DNA from 2 places in the Aromatoleum evansii genome. Region 1 is predicted to be linked to the other one. Evidence: predicted binding sites of a transcription regulator. Region 1 holds the regulator's gene; the other holds the start of a gene.

Region 1 (9,963 bases):
GGCGAGGTGCACCTGCCACTGGCGACCGGCCCGGCCGGGCATGTTCACGGTGAGCGCACCGACGATGCCGCCACACATGCTGACGCAGTGCGTGCCTCCCAGAAGGCCGATCAGGAAGGCTGCGATGTAACCGGTTTCAGGCATGGCGACGATGGGAAAGACAGAAGAAGCCCGCGGCCGCAGCCCAAAAAGAAACGGGCGCCCGAGGACGCCCGCACTGTATCACCTTCTCCTGCCCTGCACAGCCCGCGCCCGCGGGCTGTGCGCTCGGTTCAGATGACCTTCGAATAGCGCGCGCGCTCGCGGTCTGCGCGCAGGTAGCGGTCGAACACCATTGCGATACCCCGCACCAGAAGACGCCCCGGGGGCAGCACGCTGATCCACTTGTCGCTGACCTTCAGCAGCCCGGCCTCCTCCATCGCCTTGAGATCCTCGAGCTCGTCGGCGAAATATTCGTCGAACTTGATCAAGTGCGCGATCTCTATCGAGTCGATCGACAGCTCGAAATGGCACATCAGCGCCTGGATGATCGAGCGGCGCAGCAGGTCGTCGGCAGTAAGCTCGATGCCGCGCAGGACGGGGAGTTCGTCGCGATCGAGGGCATCGTAGTACTCGTCGAGCGTCTTCACGTTCTGCGAATACACCGGACCGATCTTGCCGATCGCCGAGACGCCGAAGGCCAGCAGGTCGCACTCGGCCTGCGTCGAATAGCCCTGGAAATTCCGGTGCAGGCGCCCCTGGCGCTGCGCGATCGTCAGCTCGTCGTCCGGCTTCGCGAAGTGATCCATGCCGATATAGACATAGCCCGCCTCGGTCAGGCGGCGGATCGCCAGCTGCAGGATCTGCAGCTTGGTGTCGGACGTCGGCATGTCGTTGATCGCGATGCGCCGCTGCGGCTTGAACAGACCCGGCAGGTGGGCGTAGCTGTACAGCGAGATGCGATCGGGCGACAGCTCCAGCACCTGCTCGAGCGTGCGGTTGAAGCTGATGATGTTCTGGCGCGGCAGGCCGTAGATCAGGTCCATGCTGATCGACTTGAAGCCGGTGGCACGGGCGGCATCGATCACGAGCTTGGTTTCGTCGTAGCTCTGGATGCGGTTGACCGCCTCCTGCACGTCCTCGTTGAAGTCCTGCACACCGACGCTCATGCGGTTGAAGCCAAGGTCGGCGAGCAGTTTGACCGTGTCGAAATCGACCTTGCGCGGATCGACTTCGATCGAGTATTCGCCGTTCGGCACCAGCGTGAAGCGCTTGCGCACCGAGTCCATGAGCTGGCGCAGCTCGTCGTGCGACAGGAAGGTCGGCGTGCCGCCGCCCAGGTGCAGCTGCGTGACCTGATGGCTTCCGCCCAGCGCGGCTGCCTGCATCTCGATTTCCTTATCGAGATATTTCAGGTACTTGGCCGAGCGCGCATGATCCTTGGTGATGATCTTGTTGCAGGCGCAGTAATAGCAGATCGTGTTACAGAAGGGGATGTGGAAGTATAATGAGAGCGGTTTACTCACGCCGCCCACACCGCGTTGCGCCAGCCAGTCCCGCAATGCACGGGCATCGAACGCTTCGACGAAGCGATCGGCCGTCGGGTAGGACGTGTAACGCGGCCCGTTGATGTCGAACCGACGAATCAACTGCTGGTCGAAAACAAGATCTTTCTGACTGGTCATGGTTGTATCGCTTGAGTGCATTCCGTACGATCTCAAAAAGCCGCAGTTTCGTGGTTGACGTGGATCAACGGTACATTCCGACAGGCGCCTGCCACTTCTCGGTCGATGTAGAAGGAACAATATTATCGTGCAAATGAAGGCGACGGTGCCGATTACAGTTGCGAGTCTGAAGGTCGCATGCTCCCAGTGCAATCTGGTCGAGCTGTGCCTGCCGTTCGGGATGTCGGAATCGGAAATCGACCGTCTCGACGAACTCGTCGGCGCACGTCGCAAGATCAAGCGCCAGCAGCACCTGTATCGCGCGGGCGATCCCTTCGAGGCAATCTACGCGATCCGCGCCGGCTCATTCAAGACCGACGTGCTGCTTGAGGACGGGCGCGAACAGGTCACCGGCTTCCAGATGACCGGGGAGATGCTCGGACTCGACGGCATCAGCACCGAAGCCCATTCCTGCAACGCGATCGCGCTGGAAGACAGCGAGGTGTGCGTCATCGCATACAGCAAGCTCGAGGAGCTTTCGCGCGTGGTCGAGGGGCTGCAGCTGCAGTTCCACAAGGTGATGAGCCGCGAAATCGTGCGCGACCATGGCGTGATGACCCTCCTCGGCTCGATGCGTGCGGAAGAGCGCCTGGCGGCCTTCCTGCTCAACATGTCCCAGCGTTTCACGGCGCGCGGCTTTTCTCCGGCGGAGTTCCACCTGCGCATGACCCGCGAGGAGATCGGCTCCTATCTCGGCCTAAAGCTGGAGACTGTGTCGCGCGCCTTTTCGAAGTTCCAGGACGAAGGGCTGATCGCAGTTCAGCAGAAACACATCCGCATTCTGGACATCGTCGGCCTGAAGCGGCTGATCCAGCACCCCACGCCGCGCCCCTGAAGGGGCTTTCCCTCTTCATACGCCCGTCGCCCTCGGCCGTTATTGACGCCGTCGCGCAGTCATCGTGCCGGACAGGGCGGCGATGTCTTCTTCGGACAGCAGATTGCGCGCAATTGGCAACAGCTCGCCCTCCTCGCGCTGAATGTGGCGGCGATAGGCATCCGCGAACGCGTCGACGTCCGCCGGTGTGAGATCGGTCGCTTCCCCGGCGGCAATGCGCTCAAGACGCGTGCGCATCCGCGCCCAGCCGGCAAAGAGCTTCTGGTGATCCGCCAGGATCCAGTCGATGAGCGTGCCGAGTTCGGCACGCCGGGCCTCATCGGCACGCGCGCGCAGGACGGGGAAAAGGTCGTCCTCCTCGTCCTGATGATGCTTGACGGCAGCGACGTCGAAGTAACGCATCACGTTGGCGGCAGCCTGCTGCGCCTGCTTGTCCGGACCATGCTCCGGCAGCCATGCGGCGAGCCGTGCCAGGGTCGCAAGCTGCGCCTGCAGGCGCTCATGGCAGGCCTCGAGCATCTCGAGAGGCGTCTCGAAACCGGGCGAGGAAGGGATCAGCGAATCGGTCATTGGAACACTCCGGCATACGCGAGGAATCCTGCCGGGTGCTTGCTCAGTGCCACCGACACGATCCATGAAAAAACAAGCAGGGCCGCCAGCAGCGCCATTACCCGGACGCGCATGGTGCGTCCCCAGCGCAGCGCGGTCGCGCCAAGAAGAATATAGACGACAAGCGCGACGACCTTGGCGGTGACCCACGGCGCGACGAAGGGGTAATGGCCGCTCATCGTCGCCAGCGTGATCGCGCTGCCGAGAAACACCGTGTCGATCACATGCGGCAGAGTGCGCGTGACGCGGTGATCCACCAGGGGGCTGCGCAGCAGCATCCACATGCCCTGCAGCAGGAAGCCGCTGATGCTCAGGATCGCACACAGGATGTGCAGGTGCTTGATCGCCGGGTACATGCGCTCAACCCGGACGCCCGTCGCTGCGCGGGCGCCAGTAGATCGGCAGATAGCGCGTTGCCCAGGCGCCGAACACGCCCAGCCAACCGAGCACAGCCAGCAGCATGACGAGCGCCGACCAGCCTGCGGGGACGAGCTCAGCCGTGATCCGCACGACGACGACGAGTTCGAGACCGAGGAAAAGTCCCCAAGTCAGGCGATCTGCTGCGAGCTTGCGACCCGAATGCCCGAGGGTGACCCGCGACACCATCGCCATCAGGACGGACCCGAAGAATCCGACACCCAGCGCATGCAGCGGGGCCATGCCCAGCATGTTGTACCCGAGCAGCGAGGCCGCGCTCTGGATCGCGAAGAGGGTCAGCGCGATTCCCAGCCACAGAAAGCCGATGTGGAGCATCCCCAGCAGGGGCACCTTCATCGCCGGCACCGGCCGCCACTGCCGCGACAGCCACAGGGCCGCGACCGCGGCGGGTGCATCCGCGATCCAGCGCAGCGACAACCATCCCGCGACGTCGAACACGGCATGCATGACGCTGCCCCCGACGACCAGCACCAGAACCCACAGCGGACGCACCATGACGTAGGACGGGATCACGCCGCTGGAAAAGAAGGGCACCATGCGATGGCACACACTGAAGAACACCGGCAACAGCGAGCAGAACACCGCAAGCTCGATCGCAATACGCGCCCAGACCGGATCGCCGCTCAGCGCAAAACCGAGCCAGGCAAGTACGGCAACCATTCCGGCGATCATCGCGTAGCACACCACGCGAGCATGCAGGGCCTCCAGATCGCCATGATGCGCGACCTGCCACAGGATGCGCTGCATCCCGCCCCATCCGGCAAGCACGAGCACCAAGCCCGCCATGGCAACGCCCGGCGCGATCATCCCCACCGTAACGAGGGCCCACCCGGCAGCGAGCAGGCGCCACGACCAGAGCCAGCGCCCCGCCGCAATCTCGTCGTATCCCTGCCAGCGTGGCATGGCGGTGAGGAGAAATCCGAACATGAACAGGGGGAAGACGCCGCCCGTCACGAGCAGGGCGTGCATCCACCCCGGGGGGAACACCCAGCCGATCGCAGGCAGCAGCCCCGCGCGGGCGCCGAGCTCGATGGCCCACAGCGCAAAGCTCACGAGAAGCATCACGGCGCCGGAAAGGAACAGTGTCCTGTGCGGCGCGACAAACAGCATCAAGGAGCCCGAAGCCGGCTTTGCTCGAGCCTGCGCCTTGTCCGTTGTCGCGCCCAACGGAGACAGTCGCCGAGGCACAGGATCGCGGCCCGTATTGGGTTGCGGGTTAGAATGCACGAGTTTCCCCACGGAGTCCGAAATGCCCAACCGTCCAGTCGATATCCCCGCCGCTCTGCGCCAGGTTTCTTTCTTCGGCGAACTGACCGCAGAGGAGATCGACCGTGTCGCCCGCTTCACCCGCGAACGCCATCTCGAGAAGGGCGAAATCCTGTTCCAGCGCGGCGATCCCGTGCACGGCTTCTACTACGTCGTTTCGGGTCAGATGAAGCTCGCCGTGTCGTCCGCGCAGGGCAACGAAAAAGTTGTCGAAATCATCAGCCCCATGCACACCTTCGGCGAGGCCGTGATGTTCCTCAACCGCCCGTACCCGGTGTTCGCCGAAGCCCTCACCACGACGCAGCTGCTGCACATCGGCCAGGCGGTGGTATCGGAACTGATCGACCAGGATCCGGGATTCGCACGCAAACTCCTCGCCGGCATGGCGATCCGCCTGCACGGCATGATCCAGGACGTCGAGACCTACTCCCTGCGCTCGAGCATGCAGCGGGTGATCGGCTACCTGCTGCAGCAGGTCGACGGCGAAAGCGACGGCGCCTGCGACATCGCCCTGCCGACAAGCAAGCAGGTCATCGCCTCGCGGCTCAATCTGACGCCCGAAACGCTGTCGCGGATTTTTCACGACCTGTCCGAAGCCGGACTCATCACGGTACACGGTAAACACATCTCCCTGCTGGACCCCGCCCGCCTGGCCCGCCATCAGGGCTGACCGGCACCGTCTGGCGGGGCTTTCGGGGGATTCTCTGTGCGCAGGCCGCGGGGCACCTTGACAGGGGTCAATCGGGGGTAGCGCCCCCGGCTCAGCCGTCGAGCCGGGATCGGATCAGCGCTCGAGCACGTATTGCCCCGGAGCCCGGGCAATCTCGGGAAAGGCCGCGGACGCGGCAGGGCGGGCGTCGACAAGCTCGCCGCAGCGCGGCTTGAGCCAGGCGACCCAGTCGTTCCACCAGCTGCCCTCATGCTCCTCGGCGTGCTTGCGCCAGTCGTCCGCCTTGTCCGTGCGTCGGGCCGCCGCGACCCAGTACTTGCGCCTGGGCGGATTCACCGGCGGGTTGACGATGCCAAGGATGTGGCCCGAGCTCGACAGCACGAAACGCCGCGGCCCGGTGACGATATTATTGACGCGATACGCCTGCGCCCACGGCGCGATGTGGTCGTCCTCGGCTCCCACGGCATACAGCGGCTGGACGATGCGGGACAGATCGATCGGCTGCCCCGAGATCGTCAGGCCATCCACCTCGATAAGGCGATTCTCGAGATAGAGCTCGCGCAGGTACCACGCATGCATTGCATAGGGCATGCGTGTGGCATCCATGTTCCAGTACAGCACATCGAAGGGCGCGGGCGCCTCGCCGTACAGCCAGCCGTGCACGACGTAGTGCCAGATCAGGCTGTTGGAACGGAGCAGGCGGAAGGCGGACGCCATTTCCTTGCCTTCGAGGAAGCCCTTGCGCGCCATGTTCTCGGAAAGGTAGCGGACGCTCGCCTCATCGATGAATACCTCGATATCCCCGGGCCGATGGAAGTCGACCAGCGTCGTGAACAGCGTCCAGTCGGCCACCGGCACCTCGTTCGGGGGGAAGCGGCGATTCGCCCACGCCATGTACATCGCCAGCGCCGTGCCGCCGATACAGTAGCCGACAGCATGCACCTTGGCTGCGCCGGTGAAGCTGCGCGCCGTTTCGACGATCGCCTGGACGCCCTCCTCCAGATAGGCATCGAAGGTGACGTCGCGCATCGACTGATCGGGGTTCTTCCAGCTCGTGATGAACACGTCCAGGCCCTGATCCAGCAGATAGCGGACCATGCTCTTCTTCGGCGTCAGATCGAGAATGTAGAACTTGTTGATCCATGGCGTGACGATCACGACTGGCTCGGCATGCACCTTCGGCTGCGTCGGCGCGTAGTGGATCACCTCCAGCAGCTGATTGCGGAACACGACCGTTCCCGCGGTCGTGCCCAGCGTGACCCCCACCTTGAAATCGCCCGGGCTGCTCAGGCGGATTTCGCCCGCCTCGAGGTCCGCGAGCATGTTGCGTACGCCTTCGGCGAGGCTCTCGCCCTTCGTCTCCATGGCCTTGCGGATGGCGACCGGATTGGTCCAGAAGAAATTGGTCGGCGCAACCGCGTTCAACCACTTCCGCCACCAGAACGCGGCCCGACGGCGCTCCTTGCTCGAGAGCCCCGGCGTGTCGAAGAGCATGTCCTGCATGTGGTGCGTGAACGCGAGGTACCACTCCTTGGTCAGATCCCAAGTTGCGGAATCGGTCCACACCGGATCGGCAAACCGCTCATCGTCAGCATTGGGAACGACAGGATCCTTGCTGGCCAGCCCCATCGCACGGCAGGCGGAATGCCATTGCAGGCGCCACAGGTCGCTCGAGAGCTCGACCATCCGTTCGGCAAGTTCCTGGGGGTGAGCAAGCCAGGCAAGCTGTGCATGCATGATCGGGGCAGCCATCCCGAGCGGATCGAGGGTCCCTTCGACGCTGTCGTGGATATCGCGAAGTGCGCGCCGCACGGCTCGCTGAGGATCTCCCGCACCACGCTTCCTGTTCGCAGTTCCGTTCTTCATGGCCCGACGCTCCCGCACGTCGCGATGACGCTCAAGTCAGACTATAACAGTGCCCCGCGGCCGGAACCGTGACATGCGGCCAGCCGAACCGCTCATCCACTGCATCCGCCAGCGCAGTTGCCGCCTGCAGCTCGCCATGCACGACAAACGTATGGCGTGGCGGCTGGACGAAATTCGCCAGCCATTCCAGCAACGCCGGCTGGTCGGCGTGGGCCGACAGCCCCCCTATGGTATGGACTGCGGCCCGCACCGGGATCCGCTCGCCGAACAGGGTGACCGCGCGGGCACCGTCAACCAGGCGCCTGCCCAGCGTGCCTGCCGCCTGGAAACCGCAGATCACGATGCTGCACTCGCTGCGGTCGATGTTGTAGCGCAGGTGATGCTTGATCCGCCCCGCCTCGCACATCCCGCTTGCCGAAATGATCACAAGCCCGGACCGTTCGTCATTCAGCGCCTTCGACTCTTCCACATCCTGAACGAACCTCAGGCGCATACGCTCGCCGTGGGCACGGATCCAGCCAAGCAGCTCGCGCGTTTCGTCGTCCCACAGCTCGTCGTAACGCAGCGTGAGCTCTGTCACTGCCGCCGCCATCGGCGAATCGACGACCACATCCAGCCCGTCCAGTTTGCCCTGACGCACCAGCCCCGCCAGCACGAACAGCATTTCCTGCGTGCGCCCTACAGCAAACGCCGGGATGATGACATTGCCCTTCCGGCGCTCGAGCGTGTCCTTGAGTATGGATACAAGCTCCCGTTCGGTTTCCGCCATCGCGCGGTGAGCGCGATTGCCGTATGTAGACTCCACAACAAGGAAGTCCGCCTCCGGAATCGGCGTAGGGTCGCGCAACACCGGCCTCGTCGGCTGCCCGAGGTCACCGCTGAAAACCACCTTGCGCACAGCGCTGCCGGATTCGATGTCGAGCTCGATCACCGCTGATCCCAGGATGTGGCCCGCGTCATGAAAGCGGCAACGGACCCCCGGGTGCGGCGTAAACTCTTCGCCGTATGCGACCTTGCGCAGGCTCGCCAGGCTCGCTCGTGCCTGATTGACGGTATACAGCGGAGCCGCCTCGTAGCCGCGGCGCAGATTGCGCTCGCGCTTGCCACGGTTGATCCACTCCGCCTCCTTTTCCATGATGTGCGCAGAATCGAGCAACATCACGCCGAGCAGGTCGACGGTGGCAGCCGTGGCGTAGATCTTTCCCCGGTAACCGAGCGACACCAGCCGCGGAATGAGGCCCGAATGATCGAGGTGGGCATGCGTCAGGAGTACGAAATCGATCCCGCGCAGATCGAAATCGAGGGCCCGCAGGTTCTTGCGGTCCGCGTCCCGTCCTCCCTGGAACAGGCCGCAGTCCACAAGGAAGGTGCCGCCGTCGTAGCGCAGGCGTGCGCAAGAGCCGGTCACTTCCCCGGCGGCGCCGAAAAATGTCAGTTCCATGCTGCCTCCCACGTGACATTGAATATCGGGAGCGACAGCGACGAAGATTGACGGGAATCAACCACCCGCAAGCGTTATCGTCGCTTTCACACGAGCGGGGTCGCTATAATCGATCTGTCCTCGCAAAACCTTGGGAGATGCACGATGTTCAAGCACATACTGGTCCCCACCGACGGCTCCCCGCTGTCCGAGAGCACCATCGCCCGCGCCGTTTCCTTCGCCAAGGACGCCGGGGCTCGCATCACGTTCTTCTATGCGCAACCCGACTTCCCGATGCCGATTTACGGTGAGGGGGCGTTGATCGATCCCACCACCCCGGAACAGTTCGGCAAGGCGGCAGCCGACGAGGCAAAACGCATCCTCGACGCAGCGAAGAGCGCAGCGGACGGAGCCGGCGTCACCGCGGACACCGACACCATCGTCAATGAAGTCCCCTATGAAGCGATCATCGACGCGGCCGAGCGTCACGGCTGCGACCTGATCTTCATGGCGTCGCACGGGCGCCGCGGCATCGCCGGCCTGCTTCTGGGCAGCGAGACGCAAAAAGTTCTCACCCACAGCAAGACCCCCGTCCTCGTTTACCGCTGACCTGCAGCTGGTCACTTGCGCCACGCGCATCGGGCGGCGCTGCTTCGCCGCCCGATGCCGATCTTACGCCTTACGGTTAAGCTCCGCGGCACCACGCTGAAAGAACAGCGTCAGCAGGCTGGACGCCGCGCCGACCAGCCAGAAACCGAAGAATCCGATCGAGTATGTGGCCGTCAGCGAGTAGTGCACCGGTTCGCCGAAGAGATAGAGCTCCTGCGGATCGATCACCGTGAAAAAGACGGCTTCGGCAAGCCCCGCCACCAGAAACGACGGCCACAACACCTGTATCCATTTAAGCATCGCGTTCCCCTGGGCGGCGGCAATCAGGACTTCGCCGGAACGATGCGGATCACGGACTCGGCGGGAATGTTCACCGACCCGTTCATGCGCCAGTTGCGCGACTCGTCCTCCACCTGCAGCAGCCACCGTCCCGCCGACAGCGGAGACAGCGGCGCCGCAAACACGCCGCCGTCTCGGCGCTTGAGCAAGACCACCTGATCCATCCCGCCGCGCGTCGGGTGGGAAATGGTCAGCACCACCGTAGGGG
Region 2 (9,963 bases), 2.6 Mb from region 1:
GGCGCTGGTCGAGCCGGGCGTGACCTATCAGCAGCTCTACGACTACCTGCAGGAGCACAAGCTGCCGCTGTGGTTCTCGTGCCCGGCGCCGTCGGCGATCGCGGGGCCGGTGGGCAACATGGTGGACCGCGGTGTCGGCTACACGCCGTACGGCGAGCACTTCCTGTTCTCGTGCGGGATGGAGGTGGTGCTGGCGGACGGGAAGGTGCTGCGCACCGGCATGGGCGCGATGGAGAACTCGAACACCTGGCAGGTGTTCAAGTGGGGCTACGGGCCGACGCTGGACGGCATCTTCACGCAGTCGAATTTCGGCGTCGTGACCAAGATGGGCATGTGGCTGATGCCGGCGCCGCCGGATTTCCGCCCCTTCTGCATCCAGTACCCGAACGAGACCGACATCACCAAGATCGTCGAGGCGCTGCGTCCGCTGCGCATTGCGATGGTGATCCCGAACGCGGTGGTGATCGCGCACACGCTGTGGGAGGCGCCGTGCACGCCGGTGAAGCGCGCTGACTACCACACGGGGCCGGGCGCGATCAGCGACGAGGCGGTGAAGAAGATCCAGGCCGACCACAACATCGGCGCGTGGAACGTGTATGCGGGCCTGTACGGCACCAAGGAAACCAACGACGCGAACTGGAAGATCATCGAGGCCGTCGCCGCGGGCACGGGCGGCAAGATCATCACGCAGGAGCAGTCGAAGGGCAGCAAGGCGCTGGAGTACCGCTTCGACCTGATGAAGGGCAAGCCCAACCTCGGCGAATTCGGCCTGTACAACTGGCGCGGGGGCGGCGGCTCGATCTGGTTTGCGCCGGTGTCGCAGGCGAAGGGCGCGGAGACGCTCAAGCAGATGCAGATGGCGAAGACCATCCTCGGCAAGTACGGCTTCGACTACGTCGGCGAGTTCATCGTCGGCTGGCGCGACATGCACCACGTCATCGACCTGCTGTACGACCGCTCGAAGCCGGAGGAGATGGAGAAGGCGTACGCGTGCTACGACGAGTTGCTGCATACCTTCGCGAAGGAGGGATACGGCATGTACCGCGCGAACACGGCTTTCGCCGAGAAGGTCGCGGCGACCTACGGGCCGGTGAAGCGCGACGTCGAGAAGCGCCTGAAGAAGGCGCTGGACCCCAACAACATCATCGCGCCGGGACGGTGCGGCATCAGCCTGTAAGCGACGGTCTTGTGAGAGCGGCACAGTCGGATCGGCGCTGCGGGAGCTTCCCTGTGGGAGCGGCTTCAGCCGCGAACGGGCCGCGCAGCATGGAACGACGCCGATTCGCGGCTGAAGCCGCTCCCACGAAATGCAGGCATTAAATCGGGAGTGAATACATGAAGGAATACAAGCTGTTCATCGACGGTGAGTGGGTGCCGTCGTCGACCGAGACGATCCTGGACGACATCAACCCGGCGACCGGCGAGGTGTGGGGCCGGGTGCATCAGGCCTCGGCCGCGGACCTGGAGCGGGCGATTGCGGCGGCGTATCGGGCGCGCGAGGGCTGGGGCAACACCCTGGCGAACGAGCGTGAGGCGGTCCTGCTGCGTGCGGCCGACGAGCTGCAGAAGCGCATCCCGGAAGTGGCCGAGGTGCTGATCGACGAGGCTGGTTCGACCTTCGGCAAGGCGATGTTCGAGGCGAGCTTCGTCGTGAATCTGCTGCGCAGCGCCGCGGGCGAGTGCCGCCGCATCACCGGTGAGACGATGCCGTCGGACAGCCCCGGCGTGTTCTCGATGAGCGTGCGCCGTCCGCTGGGGGTGATCGCCGGCATCGCGCCGTTCAACTTTCCCTTCCTGCTCGCGACGAAGAAGGTGGCGCTGGCGCTGGCGGCGGGCAACACCTTCATCCTGAAGCCGGCGACGTACACGCCGGTGACGGGTCTGAAGATTGCAGAGATCTTCGAGGCGGCGGGGCTGCCGAAGGGCGTGCTGAACGTGGTGCCGGTGCAGGGCTCGGTGCTGGGCAACAAGTTCGTCGCCGATCCGCGCGTGCGCATGATCACCTTCACGGGCTCGACCGAAGTCGGGCGCGAGCTGTCGGCGGAGGCCGGCAAGCACTTCAAGCGCATCACGCTGGAGCTGGGCGGCAAGAGCCCGCTGATCGTGCTGAAGGATGCGGACGTCGACTACGCGGTGAATGCGGCGGCGTTCGGGATCTTCCTGCACCAGGGGCAGGTGTGCATGGCGAATTCCCGCCTGATCGTCGAGGCGCCGATCTTCGATGCCTTCTGCGACAAGCTCGCGACCAAGATCCGCGGCTTCAAGGTCGGCGATCCGCGCGATCCGCATACGGTGATCGGGCCGCTGATCGACCGCAAGCAGTGCGCGGTGCTGGACCGGCATGTGGCGGACGCGGTGGCGAAGGGGGCGAAGCTGCTGTCGGGCGGCAAGAGCGATGGCGCGTTCTACCAGCCGACCATCCTCGCCGGCGTGACGCCGGACATGGTGGTGTTCCGCGAGGAGAGCTTCGGCCCGGCGGTGTCGGTGATCCGCGCCGCGGACAGCGAGGAGGCGCTGCGGCTCGCCAACGATTCCTGCTACGGGCTGTCGTCGGGCCTCATCACCAACGACCTGCAGAAGGCCTTCGACCTGTCGCTGCGACTGGAGGCGGGGATGGTGCATATCAACGACGCCTCGATCATGGACGAACCGCATGTGCCGTTCGGCGGTATCAAGGACAGTGGCATGGGGCGCGAGGGCGGGCATCACTCGATGGACGAGATGACAGAGCTGAAGTGGATCACCGTGCAGATGGGCAAGCGGGCTTTCCCGTTCTGACCGGCATAAGAATCAGGGAGGAGACACGATGAAATTCAGATACATCACCGCAGCAGTCGCACTCGCAGTCCTCGCCGCCGGCAATGCCGTCGCGAAGGAGGGCGGCGACCAATATCCCAACGGCGCCGAAAGCTGGCTGGCGGGGGCGGTGCCGCCGCCGGGCAACTACTTCCTCAACTATTTCGGCCACTACAGCGGCAAGCTGCGCGACGGGAGCGGCGACAAGGTGCCGGGGGCCGAGGTGGACGCGTGGTTCGACGCGCTGCGCTTCATCAAGATGACTGACACGAAGATCCTCGGCGGCGACTGGGGGATGCATCTCATCGTGCCGGTCGTGCAACAGAAGGTGAAGCTGGGCGGGGACAGCAAGACGGTGACGGGGCTGGGCGACATCACCTTCAACCCGATCATCATCGCGTGGCACACCAAGAACCTGCACTGGACGGTGGCGCTTGACCTCAACATGCCGACCGGGGCCTACAAGTCGGGCGATCCGAGGAAGAGCATCGGCACGAACTACTGGAGCCTGGAGCCGATCTTCGCGGCGACCTGGCTGTCGGACGACGGCTGGGAGGTGTCCGGCAAGTTCATGTACAACATCAAGCGCAAGAACAAGGACTTCCGCCTCGCGCCCGGCATGCCCAAGATGGATTACGAGTCGGGCGACGATTTCCATATGGATTACGTCCTCGGCAAGCACTTCGGGCCGTGGGCGGTGGGTCTTTCGGGTTATTACCTGAAGCAGACCGAGAACGACAAGCTGGAGGGCGAGACTCTGCCGGAGGTCCCGGGGGTGTGGTCGAAGGGGCGCAAGGGCGAGGTGTTCGCGATCGGGCCGAGCGTGAGCTACACGAACAAGAACGGCACGATGTTCATCGCGCAGTGGCACCACGAAACGGAAGCCGAGAACCGTTTTCGCGGCGACAAGGCGTGGTTCAAGCTAGTGCTGCCGTTCTGAGGCCTGTGGCGTTCATTCCGTGCGATAGACGGTGAGGTGGTCGGTACCGGATTCCGGCGCCCACACCTCGCCGCGCCGCCCGAGGATCTGGCGGATTGCGGCGTTCGAGTCGAGGGAGGGGAAGGTCTCGAAGCGCTCGCTCGCCGGGTCGAAGCGGTGCATCGCGTTTGCGCCGAAGTCGCTGACCCACACGTGGTCGCGCGCGTCGACGTAGACGGCGTAGGGCTTGGGGCCGTCGCCGGGTACCCGCCACGCGCGCCATTCCCGGGTCTTGGGGTCGAAGCGCGAGAGTTGCCCCGAGTTCCATTCGCTGACCCAGATCCAGCCCTTGCTGTCCGACCACACGCGCCGTGCGCCCTGGTTCGGCGTCGGCGGCTCGATGACTTCGGCCTTGCCGGTCTGCGTGTCGATGCGCGCGATGTGGCTGCCGGCGAGCGAGGCGTAGTAGATCTCGCCGCCCGGTGTGGCCGTGATGCCGTAGGGGCCGCGGCCGCGCGGGGCGTCGAACACCTGCACCGCGCCGGTCCTGGTATCGAGCCGACCGTAGATGCCCGACTGGCCGGTGAACCACAGGATGCCCCTGCCGTCGAAGGCGGCGGTGTTTAGGTTGGCGTAGCCGCCTTCGGGCAGGGGGTAGCGCGTGACTTCGAAGGACCTGGGATCGACACGGACGATCGCATTGAGCCCGCTGTCGGTGATCCATGGCGCGCCGTCCGGGCCGACGATCACGCCGTGCGGCGCGGAGCCGCGGCCGAGCGGGATGTGGCGCGTCTTCCCGGTGGCGGGGTCGAGGACGCCGAGCGCGCCCTGCCGCTGCGCGGTGTACCACACCGGTCCACCGGGTTCCGATGCCGGCGCGATGTCGTGCGGGTGTGCGCCCGCGGGAACTGCAAAGCGCTCGACACGTACTTCGCCTGCCCCTGCGACGGACGTCGCGACGAAGAGCAGGGCTCCGATCCAGTTGATCCCGCGCATCGCCCGTCCTCCTTCCGCCGCTCATTGTTCCTGTGCGAGCCGGATCCACTCCTCCGGCCCCACATGTGCGACGACCTCGAATCCGCCGCGACCGTCCGGACGTAGCACAGCCGCACCGGCCTCCACCGGGCGTCGGTCGGAGACCAGCATGAATACGTTTCCATGCGCGACCAGCACGGTGTTCGTTCCCTTCGGCGGCGGAGTGGCCATCAGCCGTTTCGCGGCGTCGCGCAGCGCGGCGGTTCCGCCGGCATGGTCGGCATGGGACTCGTTGATCAATGCGCGGGTTACGGCGACGTCGCCAAGGCCGAGCAATCGTGCCGTCTCCTGGGTGCGGCAGAATTCGCTCGCGAGGACTTGTCCGACCGGGATCTTCAGTCGCCGCAGTGCGTCCCCGACCTGGCGGGCCGTTTCACGGCCGGCCTCCGAAAGCTGGCGCATTCGCGCTGGCGCGCAGCTTGCCCAGCCCGCATCCTTCGATCGGTCCGATTGCGTCCAGTCCGTCTGGGCGTGCCGGAAGTAGAGTACGTAGCCGCCCGTGCGCAGCGCTTCGATCAGCGCCGCATCGGCCGCGTGCGCCGTGGATGGCAGGGCCTGCAGCAAGAGGACAAGGGCCGCGGCAAGGCAGCGCAGCGAGGACATTTTCGACTCCGGGCCGGTCGATGTTCCGCTATAGCACAGATCGCGAACCTTGCCCGGCGCACGGGGCGCGCGCCGGGGTGAGCGGGCCTTGATCAGCCGAGGTCGAGCTCGACCTTGGCGGTCAGCGAATTGGCGATGAAGCAGCGCTTGTGGGCGCTGGCGTGGATCGCGGCGAGCGTGTCGGCGTCGGGTTGCTTGTCGACGAAGCCGACGCGCGGCGACAGGACGATGCGTGTGAGCGCCATGCCCTTGTCCGTCTTGCCGAGTTCGCCGACCGGATTGTCGCTGTAGTGGGCCACCGGGAAACCTTTCACGTCCGCGAGCGCGAGGAAGAACAGCATGTGGCAGCTGGCGAGGGCGCTGATGACCATTTGCTCGGGGTCGGCACAGTGCGGATCGCCGAGGAAGTCCGGCGACGAGGACATCTTCACCTGTTGGCCGCCGGCCATGGTGGCGACGTGGTTGCGGGTGAAGGTCTTCGGGTCGGCTTCGTGCGGGGCGCGGGACCATTCGATCGTGGCAGTGTGCATGGACATCGGGGGCTCTCCTCAACGGTACTTCTTGTAGACGGCCCGCGCGTCGGCGTGGGCGCGGTCGAGCGTGCAGATCGACGGATCGTCGTCGTGCAGCGTGAAGAAATCGTCCGCCTGGGCGCGCATCACCATGTCGATGGCGGCCTGGTCTTCGATGTTGTACTTCTCGGTGATCAGCGTCGTGACTTCATCCAGATGTTCTTCGTAGGTCATTTCGTATTCCTTGCCTGCGCGCGCAGCATGTAGAGGTACAGCGACTCCACCTTTTCGCGCGCCCAGGGGGTGCGCCGCAGGAATTTCAGGCTGGAAGGGATGCTGGGCTCGTGCGTGAAGCAACGGATGGCGATGTGCTCGCCGAGCGACGCCCAGCCATAGTGCTCCACCAGGCGGGTCAGCATGGCTTCGAGCGTGACGCCGTGGAGCGGGTTTCCGGGTTGTGGGGCTGTCACGATGGGGTCGTGGCTGCGTTCCGGATGACGCAGTCGTAGAGCACGTCGGGGCACAGGTCTGCGCCATTTGGCCAGACGATCGTGCCGAGTTCCGGAGCGACACGCACCGTGCGGAAGTAGCTGGCGTCGCTCAGCGGCGCAAATACTCCGTCGAATGTGCCGATGATGCTTGCGATGTCGACGACACCGATACTGCCGTCATCGAACCTGAGTTCGAGGCATGGTGGGGTGAGGACCTTCACGGCCGTTACGTCGTGCATCACCATGGCGTTCACTCCAATGGGGCAATACGCTTGAGTTCGGCATGAACCCTTGCAAGTTCCCAATCTTCCATCAAATCGGCGCGATGTGCTGCGGCCCATTCGATCAGGAGGCCGAGTGCCCGCGGCGGGAATGATCCGGCCAACACCGCAAGGGTTTCGATGGCGATCTCGACTTTATGTTCGCCGTACCGCGCATGAAAGTGCGGTGGCGCGTGGTCGTTGTAGAACATCGCCACGATGATGCCGAGAAAGCGGGAAATTTCGGGCATGCCCGGACGCCTCAGCGGTGCTCGGGAAAGATCTTCTGCAGCAGCGTGACCAGGGTCGTGCGTTCGTCCTCGTTGAGGTGCTCGACGAGCCGCTTTTCGTGTTCCTGCACGCGGCGCTTGAGCTTCTTGAGCAGGGCGACGCCATCGGCGGTGAGCACGAGGGAGTTCGAGCGGCGGTCGTTTTCGGCCGGACGGCGCTCGACCAGGTTGCGGCGCTCGAGGTTGTCGATGACGGAGACGACGGTCGAACGGTCGAGGTGGGCGGCGCGGGCGAGCTCGGTCTGCTTGAGCCCCGCGTTGGCCTCGATGATCACGAGAATGCCGAACAGGCCGGGGGTGACGTCGAATTCGCCGAGCCCTTCGGCAAAGTCACGGAAGATCGCGATCTGCGCCAAGCGCAGCTGGTAGCCAGCCAGGCTGGGGAGCATGCCGAAGTCGAGGCCTTTCCTTTCCGTCGATTTTTTTTGTGTCATGGAATGAATATGGGGAAAAACAAAACGTTGGGTCTCCCAAGTATGCCGTCCAAACGTTGATAAAAATAGTGGAACACAAACAATTTGACATGGAGCAATGCGATCGGTAGAGTTTGCTCATCGGGGCGCGTGCTTCACGCGCCGGTTCCAGTCGTCGCAGACGGAGGGTCGAATGAGCGGGCAGACGGTTTCCCTGGTGATGGCAGGCAGCGGCGGGGCGGGGGTGGTGACCGCGGGCAGCCTGCTGCTGGAGGCAGCGGCGCGCGCCGGCTGGTACGCGTACATGACGCGCTCGTCGGGCCCGCAGATCCGCGGCGGTGAGGCGGCGGTGATGCTGCGGCTGGGCACGGAGCCCATCGCCTCGCATGACGACTGCTTCCACCTCCTGGTGGGCGTCGACTGGCAGAACGTCGGCCGCTTCGCCGCCGAGATCCCGTTGGGGCCGCATAGCCTGATCATCGGCGACCCCGGCGAAGGCGAGACTCCTGAAGTGTTTACCCGCAGCGGCGCGCAGCAGATCGCGCTGCCGATGAAGGCGCTGGCGAAGAAGATCCCCGACGGACGCCCCAACATGGTCGCCTTCGGCGCGATCGCCGCCTTGATCGGCCTCACCGAGGATGTCGTCGTCGGCGTGCTGCGCGACACCTTGAAACGCAAGGGCGAGGAGGCGATTGCCGCGAGCCTCGCTGCCTTCCGCGCCGGCGTCGAAGCGGCGGCCGATTTCCCCGCCGTGCCGCGCCTGCCCGCGGGCAAGGCGGACACCAGCGAGCGCTGGAGCATCACCGGCAACGAAGCGACCGGCATGGGCGCGCTGCGCGGCGGCGTGCGCTTCGTCGCCGCCTACCCGATCACCCCGGCGACCGAAGTCCTCGAATGGCTCGCTCCCGCGCTGCCCAAGGTCGGCGGCGTGCTCGTGCAGGCCGAAGACGAACTCGCCTCCATCAACCAGATCATCGGCGGCTCCTACGGCGGCGTGCCCTCGCTCACAGCTACCTCCGGCCCCGGCCTCGCGCTGATGACCGAATCGCTAGGCCTCGCCGTGGCGGCCGAAGTTCCGATCGTCGTCATCGACGTGATGCGCGTCGGCCCCTCGACCGGTATCGCGACGAAGTCCGAACAGGCCGACCTCAACATTGCCGTGTATGGCCTGCACGGGGATGCCCCGCACCTCGTGCTCGCCCCGACCTCGGTCGCCGACTGCCTGTTCACGACCCAGTGGGCCGTGCATCTCGCCGAAAGCCTGCAGACCGCCGCCATCGTCCTCACCGACCAGGCGATGGGGCAGGCGCGGGCAGTTATGCCGCGCGCGGCCGCAGTGAGCTTCATCGGCCAGCGTGAGAGGCCCGCGGCGCTGGCCGAAGGCGTGCAGTACAAGCGCTACGCCAACACCGCCTCGGGCGTCTCGCCCATGGCCATTCCCGGCATGGCGGGCTTCATGTACACGGCCGATGGCCTCGAACACAACGAGACCGGTACCCCCTCGTCGCAAGCGTCCGATCACCAGGCCCAGCTCGATAAGCGCCTGAGAAAACTCACCGGCTACAACTACGGCGACCACTGGGCCGACATCACCGGCGATGAGGATGCCGACACCGCGATCCTCACCTGGGGCTCGAGCGCTGGCCCCGCGCGCGAGGCGCTCGCCCGCCTGCGCGCCGCCGGTCACCGGGTGAAACTCGTCGCCGTGCGCCTGATCTCGCCGGTGCAGCCGGAGAAATTCGCCGCCGCGCTCGAAGGCGTCGAGCGCGTGCTCGTCGTCGAGCAATCGCACAGCGGCCAGTTCCACCGCTACCTGCGCGCCCAGTACGACCTGCCGCGCCAGGTGCGCACGCTGCACCATCCCGGACCGCTGCCGTTTCGCCCCGGCGCCATCGTCGAACACATCACCCAGTGGAGCTGAGCATGGACGCCTGCGTCAAACAGCGGGAATACACCGCCAAGGACTACAAGTCGGAAGTGAAGCCGATCTGGTGCCCGGGCTGCGGCGACTACTCGGTGCTCGCCGCGATCACCCGGGCGCTCGCCTCGATGCAGCTCGCGCCGGAGAACGTCGCGGTGGTGTCGGGCATCGGCTGCTCCTCGCGCATCCCGGCCTACACCAGCGTGTATGGCTTCCACGGCGTGCATGGCCGCGCGCTGCCGGTCGCCACCGGCCTCAAGATCGCACGCCCCGACCTCACGGTGCTGGTGACGGGCGGCGACGGCGACGGCTTCTCGATCGGCGGCAATCACTTCCTGCACGCCTGTCGCAGGAACGTCGACCTCACCTACATCGTCATGGACAACCAGGTCTACGGCATGACCAAGGGTCAGGCCTCGCCGACCACCGAGCCGGACTGGGAGGGCAGCAAGCTCACCCCGGACGGCGCGGGCATCGAGTCCTTCCATCCGCTGGTGGTGGCACTGGCCGCGGGGGCGAACTTCGTTGCGCGTTGCTCGAGCTCGGACCCCAACAACGTCGCCGACATCATCACCCAGGCGATCCGCCACCCGGGCTTCTCGCTGGTGCAGGTCTTGAGCCCGTGCGTGACCTTCCGTCCCGAACAGCAGGAGTGGAAGCACATGGTGCGCACCGCGGTGGTGGATGTGACCGACGACGCCGCACGCGCCGCCCGGCGCCTGA

The links. Region 1 encodes FNR, which switches genes on or off when oxygen is low (the NO sensors DNR and NnrR bind a similar motif). Its sites were predicted from a motif close to TTGANCTAGNTCAA; they were not measured.
Region 2: a site for FNR is predicted at 7,425-7,438, ahead of U5817_RS17905 (2-oxoacid:acceptor oxidoreductase subunit alpha). Genes of this name have one in related genera too.

Annotation. Positions count from the first base shown of each region.
Region 1 is NZ_CP141259.1:1,243,497-1,253,459, reverse strand. Features, by position in the region: gene U5817_RS05680 (sulfite exporter TauE/SafE family protein) at 1-144, opposite strand, end outside; gene hemN (oxygen-independent coproporphyrinogen III oxidase) at 273-1,664, opposite strand; gene fnr (fumarate/nitrate reduction transcriptional regulator Fnr) at 1,798-2,538, shown strand; gene U5817_RS05665 (hemerythrin domain-containing protein) at 2,578-3,108, opposite strand; gene U5817_RS05660 (SirB2 family protein) at 3,105-3,503, opposite strand; gene U5817_RS05655 (NnrS family protein) at 3,508-4,647, opposite strand; gene U5817_RS05650 (Crp/Fnr family transcriptional regulator) at 4,835-5,521, shown strand; gene U5817_RS05645 (PHA/PHB synthase family protein) at 5,636-7,273, opposite strand; gene U5817_RS05640 (MBL fold metallo-hydrolase RNA specificity domain-containing protein) at 7,419-8,828, opposite strand; gene U5817_RS05635 (universal stress protein) at 8,973-9,416, shown strand; gene U5817_RS05630 (hypothetical protein) at 9,480-9,716, opposite strand; gene U5817_RS05625 (FixH family protein) at 9,740-9,963, opposite strand, start outside.
Region 2 is NZ_CP141259.1:3,827,214-3,837,176, reverse strand. Features, by position in the region: gene U5817_RS17960 (FAD-binding oxidoreductase) at 1-1,177, shown strand, start outside; gene U5817_RS17955 (aldehyde dehydrogenase family protein) at 1,336-2,778, shown strand; gene U5817_RS17950 (transporter) at 2,807-3,736, shown strand; gene U5817_RS17945 (lyase) at 3,749-4,711, opposite strand; gene U5817_RS17940 (histidine phosphatase family protein) at 4,733-5,353, opposite strand; gene U5817_RS17935 (OsmC family protein) at 5,446-5,889, opposite strand; gene U5817_RS17930 (hypothetical protein) at 5,902-6,099, opposite strand; gene U5817_RS17925 (VF530 family protein) at 6,096-6,335, opposite strand; gene U5817_RS17920 (DUF2442 domain-containing protein) at 6,332-6,601, opposite strand; gene U5817_RS17915 (DUF4160 domain-containing protein) at 6,607-6,867, opposite strand; gene U5817_RS17910 (MarR family winged helix-turn-helix transcriptional regulator) at 6,879-7,295, opposite strand; gene U5817_RS17905 (2-oxoacid:acceptor oxidoreductase subunit alpha) at 7,513-9,240, shown strand; gene U5817_RS17900 (2-oxoacid:ferredoxin oxidoreductase subunit beta) at 9,243-9,963, shown strand, end outside.